DNA from 2 places in the Arthrobacter russicus genome. Region 2 is predicted to be linked to the other one. Evidence: riboswitches for the same ligand, from Rfam matches in the RefSeq annotation. Region 2 holds a riboswitch; the other holds the start of a gene.
The links. A riboswitch is a leader RNA that binds a small molecule or an ion and turns the genes downstream of it on or off. The one in region 2 is predicted to bind magnesium.

Region 1 (8,886 bases), 1.2 Mb from region 2:
CGGGCGAGGTTCGCGGTGACGATCATCGGCAGCATTTCCGGCGTCAGGCCCACGGCGGTCACCAGACCGAAGAGGAACGCGCTGGTCCAGTCCTTGGTCAACCCGTTGATCAGGAACACCAGCGGCACCATGACCAGCATGAACTTGACCAGCAGGAAACTGACCTTTTTCACGCCTTGGTCGAAGCTGGTCTCCGGCCGCTTCCCGGCCAGTTGCGCGCTCATCGCGCCGAAGTAGGTTTCGGACCCGGTGTGCACCACGACCGCGGTGCCGCTTCCGGAGATCACCGAGGTGCCCATGAAGCCCAGACTGTCCGCCGACAGCAAATTGCTCGCGGTGATCTCCTGGGCGGTGACCGGGGACTTCTCATTCGGCAGCGATTCGCCGGTGAGCATGCCTTCATTGATCTGCAGGTCTTTGGTGCGCAGGAACCGCACATCGGCCGGGATCATGTCACCGGCCGCCAGTTCCACGATGTCCCCCGGGACGACGTCCTCGATCGGGATCTCCCGGGTCACCGGATCGCCGAAGTCGTTCTGCCGGGTCACCGCGGTGGTGGTCTGCACCATCGATTGCAGGGCTTGCGCGGCCTTGCCGGAACGGTATTCCTGCCAGAACCGCATGCCCACCGAAACCAGCACCATGACGCCGAGGGTGACCACGCCCTTGAATGAAGGGCCCTCTTCCGGATCTGCGAACACGATGTCGGTCAACGCCATCACCACGGCGAGGAAGCACAGGATCAAGACGAAGGGGTTGTTGAATGCGGACAGCAGCTGCAGCCAAGCCGGCTCGGGACGGTCATGGTTGACTTCGTTGCGGCCGTAGCGTTCCTGCCGGACTTGGACCTTGAGCTGGTCCAGGCCGCGCATCCCGCTGCCCAGCCGCTCCAGCAGCTGTTCCGGCGGTTTGACTGCGGCGACTGCCATCGATTCGGCCCGTTCCGCCAGCTTGGCATTCAGCCGGGCGTTCTGCCGGGCGCTTTTGGCGAGTGCGCGGCGGTTCTTCGCGGGGGTCCGGCTTTGCCCCGGCGGGTTCGACGGACCCGGCGGAGTCAAGGTCCTGGGCGAGGTGTTCTGCATGTCGGTCTCCTGGAAATCGTGATTCGGGCTGGGATGCGGCCGCTCAGCGGGCGGCCAGGGCGGTGCTGTGCGCAACCGCGAGTGCGTCGTCCACGGTGACCACACCGAGGATCCGGCGCTCCTCGTCGACGACCGGCAGCAGCAACAGGTTGTGGTCTGCCATGGTGCGGCAGAGCTCCTCGGCCTCGGCGTCGGCCGGCACCGACACCGGGTAGGGCTCGGCAGCATGCAGCAGCAACGTCTCCGCTGGCAGCCGCAAGGCCGCGACCAGGCCCAGGACCGCGACCAGCCGGTCCTCGCGGTCCACGCTGTACAGGCTCAAACTGGCTTCCGGTTGCTGTTGCTCCGCATGCTGCACCGCGGAAATCGCTACGCCCACGGTCGTATCGGCGGGAAACTGGAGAAAGTCGGGCACCATCATCCCGCCGGCCGTGGTCGGGTTGTACTTGAGCAGCCGGGTGATCTGCACCCGCTGGCTGGGCGGAATCTGGGCGAGCACTTCGGCGCGGCGATCTTGGGCGAGTTCCATCAGCGCATCGGCGGCATCGTCCGGCTGCATCCGGGCGAGCAACCCGGCGACTTCGGAGTCCGCACGGAGCGCGAACAGGCTGTGCTGTTCGTCCCGGTGCAGTTCCTCGAAGACGTCGGCCTCCAGTTCCGGATCGGAACTCACCCAAGCGGTCAGGTCCGCTTGTTCCGGCCCGGAAGCCTGCTCGATCAAATCCGCCAGCTGCGCGGCTTTCAGCCGGGCCAGACGGTCCCGGTCCCGGGACGGCGAGCCACCCGGGAACCCCACCAGCGGTTCGAAGTCCCGCCAATCGCGCAAGGCGTGCGGTTGCGTCCCACGGTCCCACCAACTGGTTTTGCGCGTGTCCAGGCCGACGGCCGCCCAGCCCTCCGCGGTCCGAGCGAGGTCTACGTCGTACACCCGAACCAACTCCGCCTGTTCGACGTCGATCGCCCGGCAGCCGAGCACATCGGCCCGCAGCAGTACTTCGCCGAGCCGGCGTTGGAAGGGCCGCAGATCCACGGTCGCGGCAACCAGGGCCAAGCCCTCCGCATTGACATCCAGGATCTGGTCGATCGGCAGGAACACCGTTCCGGAGCCCAGCCGCAGCACGATCCCGGACAGCCGCGGATAGTCCTGTGCGGTCAGGTGCACGATCACGTCGGCCAGCACGCCGACCGGGCGGCCGTCCTTGGTGATGACCGGTTTTTTCAACATGTTCGAAAGCAGCATGGTTTTCTCTCTCTGTGAGATTCGGCTTCTCCGCGGTTCCTGGCCAGAGCTCAGGAACCGCCCAAGGCCAGTTGCACGACGCGGACGACGACCAGCACCATGGCCAGCACCAGGTAGCCGCGGAGCACGCTGAGCCCGATCCGGTTGCCGGCCGAGAGCTTCGGCTTGGCCAGCAGCGCCAGCGGCGGCATCCGCCAGGTGTTCCGCTGGGCGAATTCGGCCTGGCGCTCCTGCACCACGGCTTCGCTCAACGGGGTCTTTTTGCGCACCACGAACCAGACCAGACCGCCGATCGCGGTGATCGCCGAGCCGCCGAGCAGGATTCCGATGATGATCGCTTCGGGCAGATCCGGGAAGAGCACGCCCACGGTGAGCACGAGCGAAAGCATGACCAGCACCGCGATCACGATCACCGTGAAGACGTTCATCAGCTTCCGGTTGACCCACGGCCCGAGCACTTCCCGGTCGTTGCACAGCAGCAGCAGGAAGACCGTGGCCGAGGGCAACAGCACACCGGCCAGGACTTGGACGCCGACCGTGAGCAGGCCCAAGGGGCTGCCCGGGATCAGCACGATGGCCGCAGCGCCCACCAGGATTCCGGCGAACACCGCGTAGAACCCTTTGGCCTCGGAGGGCTTGCGGTGCAGCGAATGCTTCAAGCCCAGCACGTCGCCGAGGGCGTAGGAGGTGGACAGCCCGACGGCGGCCGCACCGATGATCGAGGCGTCGATCAGGGCGATCGCGAAGAGCACCCCGAAGACTTCGCCGGCCTTCGCTTCCAGGCCCTGCGCCACGCCTAGCACATCGGTGAAATTCCCGAATCCCTCAGTTCCGGCGAACGTCGCTGCGGCGAAGGACATCATCGCGGCAGCGCCGACGATCACGATCACGATGCCCACCCACAGGTCCACCTTGCTGTACTTCAGGAACCGCGGGGTGATCCGCTTGTCGATCAGGTAGCTCTGTTGGAAGAACAACTGCCAGGGCGCCACCGTGGTGCCCACGATGCCGATGATCAGCAGCATCACGGTGGACAGGTCGGAACCGGCGGGCAGCCCCGGGATGAAGAAATCGCGGGCGATCTGGCCGATCGGCGGATGCACTGCGAGCACGATCGGAATCAGCAGCAGCGAACCCAGCACCAGAATCAGGCAGGCCCGCTCGAAGCGCCGGAACGAGCCGGTGCTCGCCGCGATGATGATCACGATGGTCGCGATGATCACCCCCGGGATCTGCGGCACGCCGAGGTAGCTCAAGCCCAGGCTGATCCCGATGAATTCGGTGACGATGGTCAGCGCGTTGAGCAGGAAGAGGTCGATCACACTGAACGCCCCCCAGAACTTCCCGAACCGCTCCAGGATCAGCCTGGCGTGGCCGACGCCGGTCACCGCGCCCAGCCGGAGCACCATCTCCTGGTTGACGTAGAGCACCGGGATCAGGAGCAGCAGGGTCCACAGCAATGCGGTCCCGTAGTTCTGGCCGGCTTCGGTGTAGGTGCTGAATGCGCCGGCATCGTTGTCCCCGACCATCACGATCAGGCCGGGGCCCACGATTGCGATCAGGGTCTTCAGCCGGGCCTTGAGCGTGCCCCGCGGGGCATTGTCATTGACGGAAATGGTTCCGAGGGCGCCTTTGATGTCTCCGGTGTGGGCCGAATCGAGGACGGCCGAATTGGCAGTTTGATTGGTGCTGGTATCGAGGGTCATGATTCCTGAGTTTCTTCCCTGTTTTGGGCAGGGGTCATCGAGGTGCGGTGTTTGGGGCGCGTCGAAGCGCAACCGAGGGCTGCTGGGCAGCGGTCGGCGAAGGGTGTTCTAAGGCTCGGGGTCAAGTCCCGCGCGCAGTGCAGCGAAACGCGTTGCGGTCAGCGAATCGATTGATCGGGCGCGGGACAGGGTTGATGACCAGAACTCATGGTTCAACTCCCGTCTTCCAGCGCGGCGCGGAGTTCATCGCGGCATTCAAAACCGCAGAACAAGAGAGGTTCGGCATTTTGCCGATGATTGCCCCTCCTCGTCAGACCTTTGGCACTTCGCGTCGTGACCCTGCGGAATCCGCTGGGAGCCAATCGGGATCACCCCTTAGGCCGGGGTGGTCTGTCCTGATCCGGGGCGTCTCTCGACGTTTGGGATCGCTGGCTTGTGTCCGCGAAGGAGCCTCAGCTATCGAGTGGCACCTTGCTTACCCAGGGTAACTCTCGATCCTGGCATTGGCAAACCTCAGCCGTGCGCCCGCAAATGATCGTAGAGTTCCCGGGCTGCCAGTCCGAGTGCCTGCTCGGCGAGCGGCTGCACATAGGCCGGCACCGACGACTCGCTGAGCACCACGACGATGAAGCCGGGGTGGCCTTCCGGAGTCGCGATCCCGACTTCATGCCGCAGGTTCAGGAAGGTCCCGGTCTTCGAACTCCAGAGCGTGGCATCGGATTCGAAATGCGGCGCCAGGCGGCGCCGCAGCGCATTGTCTTCCAACAGTTCCATCAGCTGCCGGCCCACCGCCCCGGAATCCGCCCGGATCCGCTGCAGGAGGTTCGCCAGCGACCTGGCCGAACCGGCATTGGCCTGATGCACGTCCAGTTGCTTGATCACGTGCCCTTGCCCGTTGGTGCCGCTGTTGATCGCCAGCTCGAGTGCCAGCCCGGGCTGTTCGGCGTCGAGCACGTCGGCGACCGTGCGCTGGAGTTCGGTGAGCGTATGCCGGACCACCACGTCGGCAACGCCGTAGTTCAGGAGCACCTGATTGATCCGCGCCGGCGGGCAGCGCTCGAAGAGAAGTTCCGCGGCGGTGTTATCGCTGGTGGTGACCGCGAGGAAGGCCAGGTCCGGCAGCGTGATCCAGGCCGGTCCGCGGAACCGCGACAGCCCGGTCGGGCCGTCCAGCCGGCACCGCGGATCACACTGCACCAACTCCGCCGGGTCCAGCCGCCCGTGTTCGATGTCATACAGCACGGCGAGCGCGAGCGGGAGTTTCACCACCGAAGCCAAAGGGAACTTGCGTTCGGTATCGATGCCCAGTTCGGCCCCGGTGGCCAAATCCCGGACCAGCACCCCGGCGGCCAAGCCGGCAGTGCGCAAATGCTCCTTGGCCCGCAGCACCGCGGCGGTGCCGCTCCTCTGCAATTGTTCCGTGCTCATCGGGCAACCGCCAGCCCGGCGGTCGCAGCCGACATGCCCAAGGCCAGGCCCATGGTCCGGCTGAATTCAGCGGCCCCGGTGAGTTCCAACACCGGTTCCCGGGCGGTGACCCGCAGAAACCGATGCAGCTCCAGATCGCCGAGCGGCCGCCAGAACAGGCCGTGCCGCTCGGCTTCCTCCTCGGTGCACAGCAGCAAAGAACCGGCAAAGCTGACCGGAGCGATCCACTCGGTGAAGTGCGTGGCAATCCGCAGCTGCCGCCGGGTCAAGGCTGCGCGGTCCCCGGCCCGGCGCAGCGGGTCCCGGATCGCCGGCACATCGTCGATGGGCTGCACCCAGAGCGCAGCCGAGCGGTCGGCCGCCGGGAAGGTGCGCAGCGAGTCCAAGAAAAACCGCCCGGTCCCCGCGTCCGGCTGGCCGGCCACGCCGAGCCGAGCAGCCCATTGCGCTTCCCCTGCTGGCCCGGCTTCCACCAGCAGATCCACCTCCAGGCTCCGGAAGGCATGCGTCCCGCGATAGACGTCGCAACGGCAGATCCTGATCTGGAAGCCGAGTCGATGCGCGGTCGCGACGACCGAACTCAGATCCGCGAGTTCGCAGTGCTCGGGAACGCAGAGCCGGACCGGGCGGGAGCGCTGTTCGGCTGCCTGCAGGGACAGTTCATCGGCCAGTTCGCAAAGCTGCCGGGCTTTGCCCAACATCGCCGAACCCAGCGGAGTCAAACTGAGATTCCGGGTGGAGCGGTGGAACAGGGCGCCGCCCAGGCTGCGCTCCAAAGCGGCGATCCGGCGGCTGACCACCGGTTGGACGAGGCCCAGCGCTTCGGCCGCAGCAGTAAATGAACCACGGTCGTTGACCTCGACGAAGCACCGGCAGCCGGACAACAGATCCACGGTCCGAGACTAGCCAATATATGCACATTCGACATCAATCTGACTGATTTGTTCTTTGAAAACATGAAATCGGGTCCCGCAGGCTGGAGCCATGGACACACCGAACCGCATAGTCACCGATTCCACCATGCCCGCCCGGCTGTTCAGCCGGCGCAGCGGCCTGCTCGCCGGGCTGGGCCTGCTCGGCACTGCCGCACTCTCCGGATGCAGCCCGCAGCCACTGGCTACCGGCGCCTCGGCGTCGATCAGCCCCGGCATCTGGTCCGGCAAGCTGGCCGAGTTGGAACAAGACCTCGGCGTCGCCTTGAGCGTATGCGCATTCGCCAAAGGCGGGAGCACGCTCGGCTACCGCGCCGAAGAACCGTTCGCCATGTGCTCGACGTTCAAAACGATCCTGGTCGCCGCACTGATCGACAAGTACGCGCACTCCGAAGGCTATTGGGAGACCGAGGTGCCAGTCGATCCGGCGAAACTGCTCGACTATGCGCCGATTGCGAAAAAGTTCGCCGGCCGCAGCATGACCATCACCCAGCTGTGCGACGCCACCGCACGGTACAGCGACAACACCACGGCGAACCTGTTGATCGAGCAGCTCGGCGGAACCTCAGCCGTCACCGCCTTCGCCGCGGCAAAGGGCGCCCCGAACACCCGTTTGGACCGCATCGAACCGGAGATGAGCGAGGCCAAACCAGGCGATGACCGGGATACTTCGACCGCCAAAGACCTCGCTGGAATCTACAACTCGCTGCTCTTGGGCAACGGGCTCGATCTCACCGGCCAAGCCATGCTGCGTTCCTGGATGCTGCGCAACACCACGTCCGCACAGAAGATGCGTGCCGCGATCCCGAAGGACGCCGAGTTGGCGGACAAGACCGGCTCCGGCGGCTATGGCGCCATGAACGACGTCGGCGTCATCTTCCGGAAGGGCAAACCGCCGGTCACGCTGGCGATCTTAAGCCGGGGCGTCAACGCCGCTCCGGACACCGATGGGAATGCGGAGGCGATCGTCAAGGCGACCGAGGTGACCCTCACCGCGCTCGGCTGAGCCGGCCGGTTGCGGCCGGTCAAGCCGGGGCGTCGGGTTCAGCGCGAGGCTGCCGGGGCCAGGATCCAGAGCACCCGAACCGGCTTGGCCGAGTGGTTGGTCCAGGAATGCGGCTCGTGGCCCGGGAAGGAGAGCGTGTCGCCGCTGCGCAGATCGTAGCTGTCGTTGCTGAACCGCAGGGTCAGCTCGCCTTCGATGATGTGCAGCACGTCGACCTCGCAGTCGACCGTGTACAGCTCGTCCTCGCCTTTGCCATACGGCTCGATTTCGGCGTGCAGCACCTGCAACCGGCGCTCGGAACGTTCGGTCAGCAGCCGCTCCACGATGCCGACGCCGCCGAGCGAGACCTTGGGCGCTTCACCGGCCCGGACCAGATGCGTGCTGGGCACGGTGAACAAATCGCCGATCGAGATCGACAGCACCTGGCACAGGACCAGCAACGAAGCAACCGACGGCGAGGTCAGATCCCGTTCGACCCGGCTCAGGAAGCCTTTGGTCAGGCCGCTCGCCTCAGCGACCTGTTCAATCGTGAAACGCTGCGCTTGGCGGGCGGCCCGGATCCGTGAGCCGATCTGCACCGGGCCCGCGTTCGGCTCCACTGGCAATGCCTTCATCGCGTCGTCCCTCCGTTGTCTTTGGTACCGTCCAGTCTGCGTCCACTACACTCGAAGCATCCTACGGCGCGCGTAACGTTTGACTGTAAGCCGGATCACACAATAGCCTACCAAGCAACATTAGTTTTCTATCAGGCAATTTCATTGCTGCTTGATCACTTCGCTAGGGGCCCGCATGGACGCGCAGAACATCGTCAACATCGCCATTGTGGTCGCGTACTTGCTGGGCATGCTGTTGTTCGGCTTCTGGGGTAAAAGCCGCACCAAGAACAACGCCGACTTCCTGGTCGCTGGCCGCCGCCTGGGTCCGCTGCTCTACACCGGGACCATGGCCGCCGTCGTGCTCGGCGGCGCATCCACCGTGGGCGGCGTGGGCCTGGGTTACAGCAAGGGCATCTCCGGCCTCTGGCTGGTGGTCGCGATCGGCGTCGGCGTGCTGCTGCTCAGCCTGGCATTCGCCGGAACCATCCAGAAACTGAAGATCTACACGGTCTCCCAAATGCTGAGCCTGCGCTACGGGCACAAGGCCACCCAAACCTCCTCGATCGTGATGCTGGCCTACACCCTGATGCTCTGCGCCACCTCGACCAGCGCCTACGCCACGGTCTTCGTGGTGCTCTTCGGTTGGGAGCGCTGGGCCGCGATCGCGGTCGGCGGCGCGATCGTGCTGGTCTATTCGACCATCGGCGGCATGTGGTCGATCACCCTCGCCGACATGGCGCAATTCGTGATCAAGACGCTCGGCGTTTTCGGCCTGATGCTGCCCTTCGCCCTGTCCGCGGCCAACCAGCAGGGCGGCTTCGATTCGATCCGGGACCGGGTCAAGGAGAGCTTCTTCCAACTCGACGGCATCGGCGTGCAGACCATCATCACCTATT
Region 2 (8,886 bases):
ACGATGCGCAGATGCCGGATCGCCGAGTTGCGCAGCTCCTCCACACCCGCGATGCGGACGATTTTGCCATCGCGCAGAATCGCGACCTCATCGGCTGCCTGCTGGATTTCGCTGATCACGTGCGAGGAGAGGAAAACGCTCTGGCCGCCGTCGCGCGCTTCCTTGACCAAGTTCAGGAATTCCTGCTGCATCAGCGGGTCGAGGCCGCTGGTCGGCTCGTCCAGGACCAGCAGATCGGGCTGGTGCATGAAGGCCTGGATGATGCCGAGCTTCTGCTTGTTGCCTTTGGAGAGTTTGCGGACCGGGCGCTTGAGGTCCAGGTTCAGGCGCTCGGCCAGTTCTTCGATCCGGCCCTTCGCGACCGGGCCGGAGATGTCCGCATAGTGTTGCAGCAGCCTCCGGCCGCTGATCCGGCCCTCAAGGATGAGTTCACCCGGCAGGAAGCCGATTCTGCGGCGCAGTTCCGGGCCGGCGTTGCGCGAATCGACACCCAGTACCATGGCGTGGCCCGAGGTCGGCCGGATGATGTCCAGCAGGGTGCGCATGGTGGTGGTCTTGCCGGCGCCATTCGGCCCGATCACGCCGAAGACGGTTCCGCGTTGCACCGCGAAACTGACGCCTTGCAAGGCCAGGTTGCCGCCGTACTTTTTGGTCAGCCCGTGGGCTTCGACGGCGTATTCCGGCTGTCTCGAATTGCCCGAGGACTCGGTCATGGTCGCAGTATGGCTCATGATCGGGACTCCTTTCGTGGATTGCTCGTCGCGGCCAGGGTTTCCCGGGCCGCCTTGAGGAAGGTGTCGTCTGCGTAGAGGCCGTGCGTGTAGAGCTCCAGGCTGGGCAGTGCCATCCGCCGCATGAGTTCCGGACCGATCGCATCGAAGCCTAGGGTCCGGCTCAAATAGCCCGGCATGGTCAGGATGGAAAGGCTGGCCATCACGATCATCGCGGCCACCACTCGGATGTCCGAGGTCGGATTCATGCTGCCGTCGGCGATTCCGGCTTTGATGATCGCCTCGGTCTCATCGGTCATGATGTCCGCGAATTTCCGGCCGGCCGGCGAGTCTTCGGCAAGGGCTTTGCCCAAGTACGCGACGTCGACGTTGTATTCTTCCGGATTCGCGAGGTACTCCCGCATGATCGCTTGCAGGCCGATCGGATTGGCTTTGTGGTTCGCGCGTTCCACCATGGCCTGGAGTACGTAGTCGTCACACGCTTCGCGCAGTTTTTCCTTGCTGCCGAAATGATGGATCACCAGTCCCGGGCTGACCTCGGAAGCCGCGGCGATGGTCCGGATGCTGGTCTTGCGGAAGCCGTCCGCGGCAAAGCAGCGAATCGCGGCGTCCCGGATTCTCGCCGGAGTATTGAGATCCTCGTCCGGAGTCCGGGGCAGTGGAGTTGAACGCATGTTTAACATGCTAAACACGTGTTCAATTCTTGGCAAGAGGCCGGCTCCCGTGCCGGGCTGGCGGGCTCGATGGTACCAAGCGGCGGCACCAGGCGGCGGAAACGCATGATCCGGCCGGATGAGTCCGCCGCGCAGGCTCGGTGCCGGCTCGGGGTCTTTGCAATTCCTTGACGGAGGAATAGTTGACGCAGCATAGATTTCTCTGTCACCCTGGAAGAGCAGCACCTCGTTAGGCGAGGCTCCTGCGCGAACACAGGCCACTGATCTGACGACATCGAGAGATGCCCAAGATCAGGACAGGCCGCCTCGGCTTAAGGGGCGGTCCCAAGTGGCTTCCGGGTAGCTCCAGATACGTCGCGTAGTGCCGAAGCTCTACGTGGGGGTGACTTCTTCACTTTTCATGGGCGCATCCGGCATGCGCCCAGGTCTCCCACGCTGTCGTTCCCGAACGATCGATACGGAGGTGGACGCCATGGAATTCTTCGACGTGGTTCTGCGGATTTTGGCCGGCCTGGGCTTCGGCGCCCTGGTCGGATTCGAGCGGCAATGGCGGGCCCGGCTGGCCGGGCTGCGGACGAATGCCCTGGTGAGCCTGGGTGCCGCCCTGTTCGTGATCTTCGGCGGTTACACCTTTACCGGCCCTGGCGCCGATCCCACCCGGGTGGCCGCCCAAATCGTCTCCGGCATCGGCTTCCTGGGTGCCGGGGTGATTATGAAACAAGGTGCCAACGTCACCGGACTCAATACTGCCGCGACGCTCTGGGCGACTGCCGCCGTCGGCGCCTTGGCCGGTGCCGGGGAGTACGCGATTGCCGCAGCCGGCACGGTGGCGATCATGATTGCCAATATGCTGCTGCGGCCCTTGGGCCGGTTCATGGACAAAGCGCCCGAGGGCGGTCGGGAACCGCAGTCGGTCGACTATCTTTTCGAAGTGCGTTGCGCCGAGGAGGCCGAAGCCCATCTGCGGACCTTGATCGTGCACGCGGTGACGCTGCCGGAATTCAAGCTGCGCTCGGTGCAGTCCTCGGACACTGCCAACCCCGGCGAGGTGCGGATTTCGGCCGAATTGACCGCACACGAACGCGATGACCGGCAGCTCGAGGCGGCGGTGAGCCGGCTCAGTCTGGAGCCCCGGGTCACGTCGGTGCGCTGGACCATCGCGGAACCGGCGATCCTGGACTGATCCCTTCCGCCGAGCGTTGATTTGTGGCGGCTTTGAGCGCGTTGAACCAGCCACAAGTCAACGCTCGAGAGAGGTTTGCGGGAATACCCGGGCAGCGTGGGCTGTTGCCCGAAGCAGAAGAAAGGATACGGTTGAAATATGGCGACTATTGACATCACAGGTGAAACCTTCGGCCCCACCGTGGAGGGCAATGACATTGTCCTGGTGGATTTCTGGGCTGACTGGTGCCAGCCCTGCAAGCGCTTCGCGCCCACTTACGACGCGGCTTCGCAGAAGCACGAGGACGTCGTCTTCGCCAAAGTCGACACCGAGGCGGAGCAGCAGCTGGCTGCCGAGGCGAATATCAGCTCGATCCCGACTCTGATGGCGTTCCGCGAAAAGGTCCTGGTCTTCGCGCAGCCGGGTGCCCTCAACCCGAGCCAGCTCGAAGAGGTGATCACCGCAGTCAAAGGCCTGGACATGAAAGAGGTCCATGCCCACGTGGCGGCCCAGGCGGCTGAAGCGAAAAACGAAGAGGGTTAGACCCGCTCGAGTTTGACCGGCTCGGCCAGCAGGGCGGAGAGCGATTCGTTCAAGTCCTGCACGGCCGAGCCTTTTCCATGCGCGGCGAGTGCTTCTTCGCTGGCCCACTGCTCGGTCAGCACGATCCGTTCCGGGGTGTCCTCGGTGATTTCGTACTGCAGGCAGCCGGGTTCTTTGACGACCTCTTCGATGGCGATGTCCAGCGCCAAGCGGACCCGGAACTGCTCGCCTTCATTCGGCACGAAGGTGGCACGCAGGTTGATGATTTCGCTCATGGATTCAGCCTAGCTGCTGCGGCGGGTCGACGAGCACTCCACGGCCGGCCAGATCAGGTTCGGCTCAGATGTCCCGGTAGTCGCGCACGCTCATCCGAGGCCCGTGGCGTTCCTTGCTGATACCGGAGAGGTAGAGCATCCGCACTACACGTTGCCGGTGTCCACGCCACGGTTCCAAAAGCTCCATCATGGTGTTGTCATCCACCGGTTGTCCGGTCAACGCCAGGCCCACAAACCCGGCCAAATGGTAATCGCCGACCGCCACCGAGTCTGGATCGCCGTGGCTGCACTGGGTGACTTCCGCCGCAGTCCAGGGGCCGATGCCAGGAATGCTCATCAGTCCAGTGGCAGCCGTTGAGGCATCGGCTGAACCTAGGCGTTCCAGCCCGGCGGCTCGCTTCAGCGCGCGCATCACGGTGTCCGATCGCTGCGGCCCCACCCCGGCTCGGTGCCACTCCCAGGATGGAATCGAAGCCCATTCGGCGGGACTAGGCGCCAATCGCAGCCTGGCTGGAAAACCCGCACTTCCTGCGCCCGGCGGTACTGAACCATAGCGAAAAATCAGTCGGCGGTACCCGGCGAAAGCTTCCTTGCCGGTGACTTTTTGCTCCAGAATGGCCGGAACCAGGCTGTCGATCACCCGGCCGGTGCGCGGCAGACGCAAGCCGGGATGACGACGTCGGGCGGTTTGCACGTGCTCGGGAAGCGATGCTTGGAACGAGCGCGAATCGAACTCCGTCCAATCGTCGTCGGCGCCGAGGAGCGCTGGCGCCGAAGCAAATGCCCGCTCAGCGCCCGGTCCGAAGCCAAGGAGGTTCACCCCATCGGGGAGCTGCTGCAATCGCAAGCTCGCTGCGCCGTCCGGGGTATGGAACGCAAACCACCAGGCACCATCGTGGAAGATCGAGCACGGATCTGCCGGTCCGCGCCGCAGGATGCCGACCGTAGCGTTCAGGTCGTAACTGCCAGTAGGCACCCAGCGCATTTCGAGCGGCGTCATTGTGGCGCTCCGGCGCCAAGCCACAGCGCCGCGACGGAAAGCGGCAACAGCAGCACCACCAGCAGCAGGCCGAGGACTGCGAAACGAGCCCAGGAGATTCGAACTCCCATGCTTTTGAGTCTTTCGTGCCACAACAGGGTGGCCAGCGATGCCCACGGAGTGATGAGCGGGCCGAGGTTGACGCCGATCAGCACCGCGGCCAATCGCAGCGGCGAACCGGAAACCGGTTCCAGGGCCAGGTATGCCGGAAGGTTGTTCACCGCATTGGCCGAGCCTGCGGCCAAGCCGGCTAGCTGGAGCAGGGCCAAGAAGACATTACCTTCTCCCGCGGCGCCGGACAACAATTCAGGCAAACCGTGGGCGTGCAGGGTTGCGATCACCAGGAAAAGGCCAATCGTCAAGATCACCGGACGCCAGGGCAGCATCCGCCAGGACAGGGCGGATCGACGTCGAAAGACAAACACCAACAACAGCACGACGGCGGCCGCCAAGGCCGGGTACTCCACCGGAATTCCGCTGACTAGCGCGGGCAATAGCAGCAGCACGACAGCTGCGCAGATGATCAGAAGCGCGCGGTCCGCCGGTTGACGCACGGCATCCGGCCGATAGCTGCCAGCAAAGTCTTTCCGGAAAAGCAGCCACAGCGCCGCGGCCGGAATCACGACGCCGACCACAGCGGGCGCCCAGAGCAAGCCCGCGAATTGCCAAGGCGTCATGGCTAATTGATGCTGCGCCAGCAGGTTTGTCAGATTGGACACCGGCAGCAACAAGGAAGCGGTATTGGCCAGCCAGACTGTGGTCAAGGCAAACGGCAAGGGCCGGATTCCGGCATGTACCGCAAGCAGCACCACGACTGGCGTGATCAGCACCGCAGTGGTGTCCAAGGATAAGAAAATCGTGCTCAGAGTGGACAAGGCGACCACTAGCAACCAGAGCAAAATGATCCGGCCACGGCCGGTCTGACCGGCTGTTTTGGCCGCCAGCCAGCCGGTCAGCGTGCGGAACACCCCGGCGTCGTCGGCCATTTCGGTGACCAGCGTCATCGCTATGACAAAAAGCAGGATCGGTACGGTGCGCTGGGCCAAAGTCCAGGCATCTGCGCTTGGCAAGAGCCCGGTCAGCAGGAAGGCGAGGCCCAACAGCAATGCCGTACCCGGCACTGCCCACGACCGCACTGCAACCTTCACCAGCCACATCTTGCCATGCAGCTGTGACAATTGGCTCAGGGACAATCAGAGCTTCACAGCACTCGCGGTTGCTGGTACGGTGATAGCTCCGCCACCAGGCGGAGCCCGGATACTGATGCGAAAGGACCGTCCGATGACTTTTACGAACAAGCCCACCGGATCGCTCCTGGGCGCCTCGGAACAGTTGTCTGAGCAGTTGTTCAACTCAGAGCAATCGTTCAACGGCGTTCGCTTTGACGCATCCGGGTTACCGGCAACGGTCTAGATTCACCAGACTTGCAGCCCCGTAACCACAAAGGTACGGGGCTTTTCTTTGCCCGATTCCCCAGAATCGAGCAATAGCTGGCCAGCGGCCCCGTACCTTTTCACTCAGCAAAATCTAGAGAGAAAAGGATCATGAAGAAGATCAATTCGAAGCTCTACAGTTGGGCGTCCATCATTGACGATGCGACGCTGGAGCAGGCCGAAACGGCCTCAACAATGCCATTCATTTACCCGCACCTGGCGCTTATGCCGGATGCGCACTTGGGCAAGGGCGCGACCGTCGGCTCGGTCATTCCTACCCTCGGTGCGATTATCCCGGCCGCGGTGGGTGTGGATATTGGCTGCGGCATGATCGCGGTCAAAACGCAGTTCCAGGCCAGCGAACTGCCCGAAGACCGGAAGAGTCTCCGGGAGCAGATTGAACGGGCAATTCCACTTTCCGCCGGAAGCTACAACCGCAAGGTAGTGGCTACCGCGGTGCCGCGAATTGAAGCGCTCAAGGATTTGGCGGCTAAGGCCGAATTTGATCCGGCGAGTTATGCCGGGAATTGGGAATTGCAGCTGGGGACGCTGGGCAGCGGCAATCACTTCATCGAAGTCTCGTTGGACGAGGACGACGGCGTGTGGCTGTTTTTGCACTCGGGGTCCAGGGGAGTGGGTAATCGGATTGCGCAGAAGCACATTAAGGAAGCGCAGCGGATTGCCAAGCAGTACTGGATTCAGCTGCCAGACCCTGACCTGGCCTACCTGGTTGAAGGAACCGAGGAGTTTACGGCTTACATCCGGCAGCTCAAGTGGGCGCAGCAGTTTGCGCTGTTGAACCGTGAAGAAATGATGGACCGGGTGATCCGACAGTTCTCCGACTGGGTGGGAGCGGCAGTTGTCGAGCAGGACCGGATCAACTGCCACCACAACTTCACCGAGAAGGAAACCCACTTCGGTAAATCGGTGTGGCTGTCCCGGAAGGGTGCGATCAAGGCCAGCCCCGGTGTTCCTGGGCTGATCCCGGGGTCGATGGGGACGGCGTCGTACGTAGTTGTTGGTAAGGGTAACGCGATGGGGATGGACTCCTCGCCGCACGGAGCCGGCCGGGAATACTCCCGGTCCCGGGCTCGGAAGAGTTTTACCCACGACCAGCTGCGCGAAGCGATGGCCGGCATCGAGTACCGGGATACCGATGCCTTTATTGATGAAATTCCGCAGGCGTACAAGCCGATTGACACCGTAATGGCCGATGCAATGGATTTGGTGGAAATCAAGCACACGCTGCGGCAGATCATCAACGTGAAGGGCGACTGAGCCTGCTGGCCGGAAGCTGAGCAGACCGGGCGGACCCAGGCAACCGATTCTGCCCGAAAGGGCCGAAAACGGGCTTGGGTCCGCCTGCGCTGTTCGCCTTGGCCAAGCTGGCATAGGCTGAATTCCGGTGCCGCTGCCGGTGCCGCCGCCGACCTCGAAGGAGCCTCCGAATGACCACCCGCACCCAGGAACTCGCTGCCGGATTCGCCGGGGACATCGTGGCGCTGCGTCGCGATTTGCACCAGAATCCGGAAATCGGTCTGGACTTGCCGCAAACCCAGCAGCGGATCCTCGATGCTCTGGCACCGCTGGACCTGGAGATCACCCTGGGCAAAGGGCTCAGTTCGGTGACTGCCGTCCTGCGCGGCGGAAAGCCGAGCGAAGGGGATCGTCCGGTGGTTTTGCTCCGGGGCGATATGGACGGTCTGCCGGTGGATGAACTGGTGGACGTCCCGTTCGCTTCGACCAACGGCGCGATGCACGCCTGCGGGCATGATCTGCACGTCGCCGGTTTGGTGGGGGCGGCGAAGATCCTGCATGCGATGCGCGACGACCTGGCCGGCGACGTGGTCTTCATGTTCCAGCCCGGCGAAGAGGGGCCCGGCGGCGCCAAGCCGATGATCGACGAGGGCCTGTTGGACGTGGCGGGCAAGCGCGTCGATGCTGCTTACGGCCTGCATGTGATGTCGGACCAGGCGCCGCGTGGGGTCTGGACCGCGCGCCCGAAGACTTTGATGGCTTCGCCGGACACCCTGCGGGTGAGCTACCTCGGCCAGGGCGGGCACGGGTCGACGCCGTTCCGGGCCAATGATCCGATTCCGGCGTTGTGCGAAGCGGTGACCGCGTTGCAGACCATGGTGACCCGGCATTTCGACATCTTCGATCCGGTCGTGGTGACCGTGGGCCACATCTTCGGCGGCAGCAAAGAGAACATCATCCCGGACAGCGCCGGTTTCGAGGCCACGGTGCGTTCGTTCAGCCCGGAGACCCGGGCCAAGGCCGAAGAGCTGAGCGTCCGGCTGCTGGAAGGGATCGCGGCCGCGCACGGACTCACCTCCGAAGTGCACTTCGAACACGTCTACCCGGTCACGGTCAATGACGAAGCCGAATTCGCCTTCACCCGGAGCACCATCGAAGAACTCTTCGGTGAGCCGCGTTTCCACCTCATGGAGAACCCGATTCCCGGTGGCGAAGACTTCTCCTACGTGTTGGAAGAAGTCCCCGGGGCGTATGTCTTCCTCAGCGCCTGCGTCTTCGAGGACCCGGCCGATGCCGACGCCAACCACTCGCCGCGCGCCGCGTTCGACGACGTCGTGCTGGCCGATGGGGCGGCGCTGCTCGCCGAACTGGCGGTGCGCCGGATCAACCGGGGCTGAGCTGGCCGTGGGGAACCTAGGCGCCCTCAGGCAACTTCGCTTCGAAACCCGCCAAATCGTCAGCATCAGGGTTGTGGTCTCGGTAGTTCTGGCGAAGTAGCCGGAGTTGCCGCTGCACTCGGGATGCCAGTTCCGGTCCGACCGGCGATCGATTCGCCGCTGCCGCGGTGATCAGGCGGTTGCCCAGCTTCACCAGCTCCAGCAGAACCGGCGGGTGGTCGATGCCATTGCGTCGAATGGCGCTGAAAACCGAGTCGATCACATCACCCAGATCGGCTCGGCTGACGATGAGTCGCAAGTTGCCGTTCGAATCTTCCCGGCCAAGAGCGGAGTCCGCCCGGGCTGCCAACAAAGTCAAGCCGGGTCCCAGTTCAG

Region 1: it holds a riboswitch for magnesium, as region 2 does, so the genes downstream of both, JOE69_RS07175 (Nramp family divalent metal transporter) here and JOE69_RS12850 (MgtC/SapB family protein) in region 2, are expected to answer to the same signal.

Annotation. Positions count from the first base shown of each region.
Region 1 covers NZ_JAVDQF010000001.1:1,524,857-1,533,742, forward strand. Annotated here, with positions in the region: gene mgtA (magnesium-translocating P-type ATPase) at 1-1,082, opposite strand, end outside; gene JOE69_RS07170 (magnesium transporter MgtE N-terminal domain-containing protein) at 1,126-2,307, opposite strand; gene JOE69_RS07175 (Nramp family divalent metal transporter) at 2,373-4,028, opposite strand; M-box (ykoK) riboswitch at 4,325-4,499, opposite strand; gene JOE69_RS07180 (serine hydrolase) at 4,542-5,456, opposite strand; gene JOE69_RS07185 (LysR family transcriptional regulator) at 5,453-6,349, opposite strand; gene bla (class A beta-lactamase) at 6,441-7,394, shown strand; gene JOE69_RS07195 (cupin domain-containing protein) at 7,433-8,008, opposite strand; gene JOE69_RS07200 (sodium:solute symporter family protein) at 8,184-8,886, shown strand, end outside.
Region 2 covers NZ_JAVDQF010000001.1:2,754,555-2,763,440, forward strand. Annotated here, with positions in the region: gene JOE69_RS12840 (ABC transporter ATP-binding protein) at 1-731, opposite strand, end outside; gene JOE69_RS12845 (TetR/AcrR family transcriptional regulator) at 728-1,405, opposite strand; M-box (ykoK) riboswitch at 1,624-1,794, shown strand; gene JOE69_RS12850 (MgtC/SapB family protein) at 1,878-2,588, shown strand; gene JOE69_RS12855 (thioredoxin family protein) at 2,727-3,110, shown strand; gene JOE69_RS12860 (putative quinol monooxygenase) at 3,107-3,385, opposite strand; gene JOE69_RS12865 (DNA-3-methyladenine glycosylase family protein) at 3,450-4,385, opposite strand; gene JOE69_RS12870 (ArsB/NhaD family transporter) at 4,382-5,572, opposite strand; gene JOE69_RS12875 (RtcB family protein) at 5,969-7,135, shown strand; gene JOE69_RS12880 (M20 metallopeptidase family protein) at 7,306-8,511, shown strand; gene JOE69_RS12885 (DUF2254 domain-containing protein) at 8,528-8,886, opposite strand, start outside.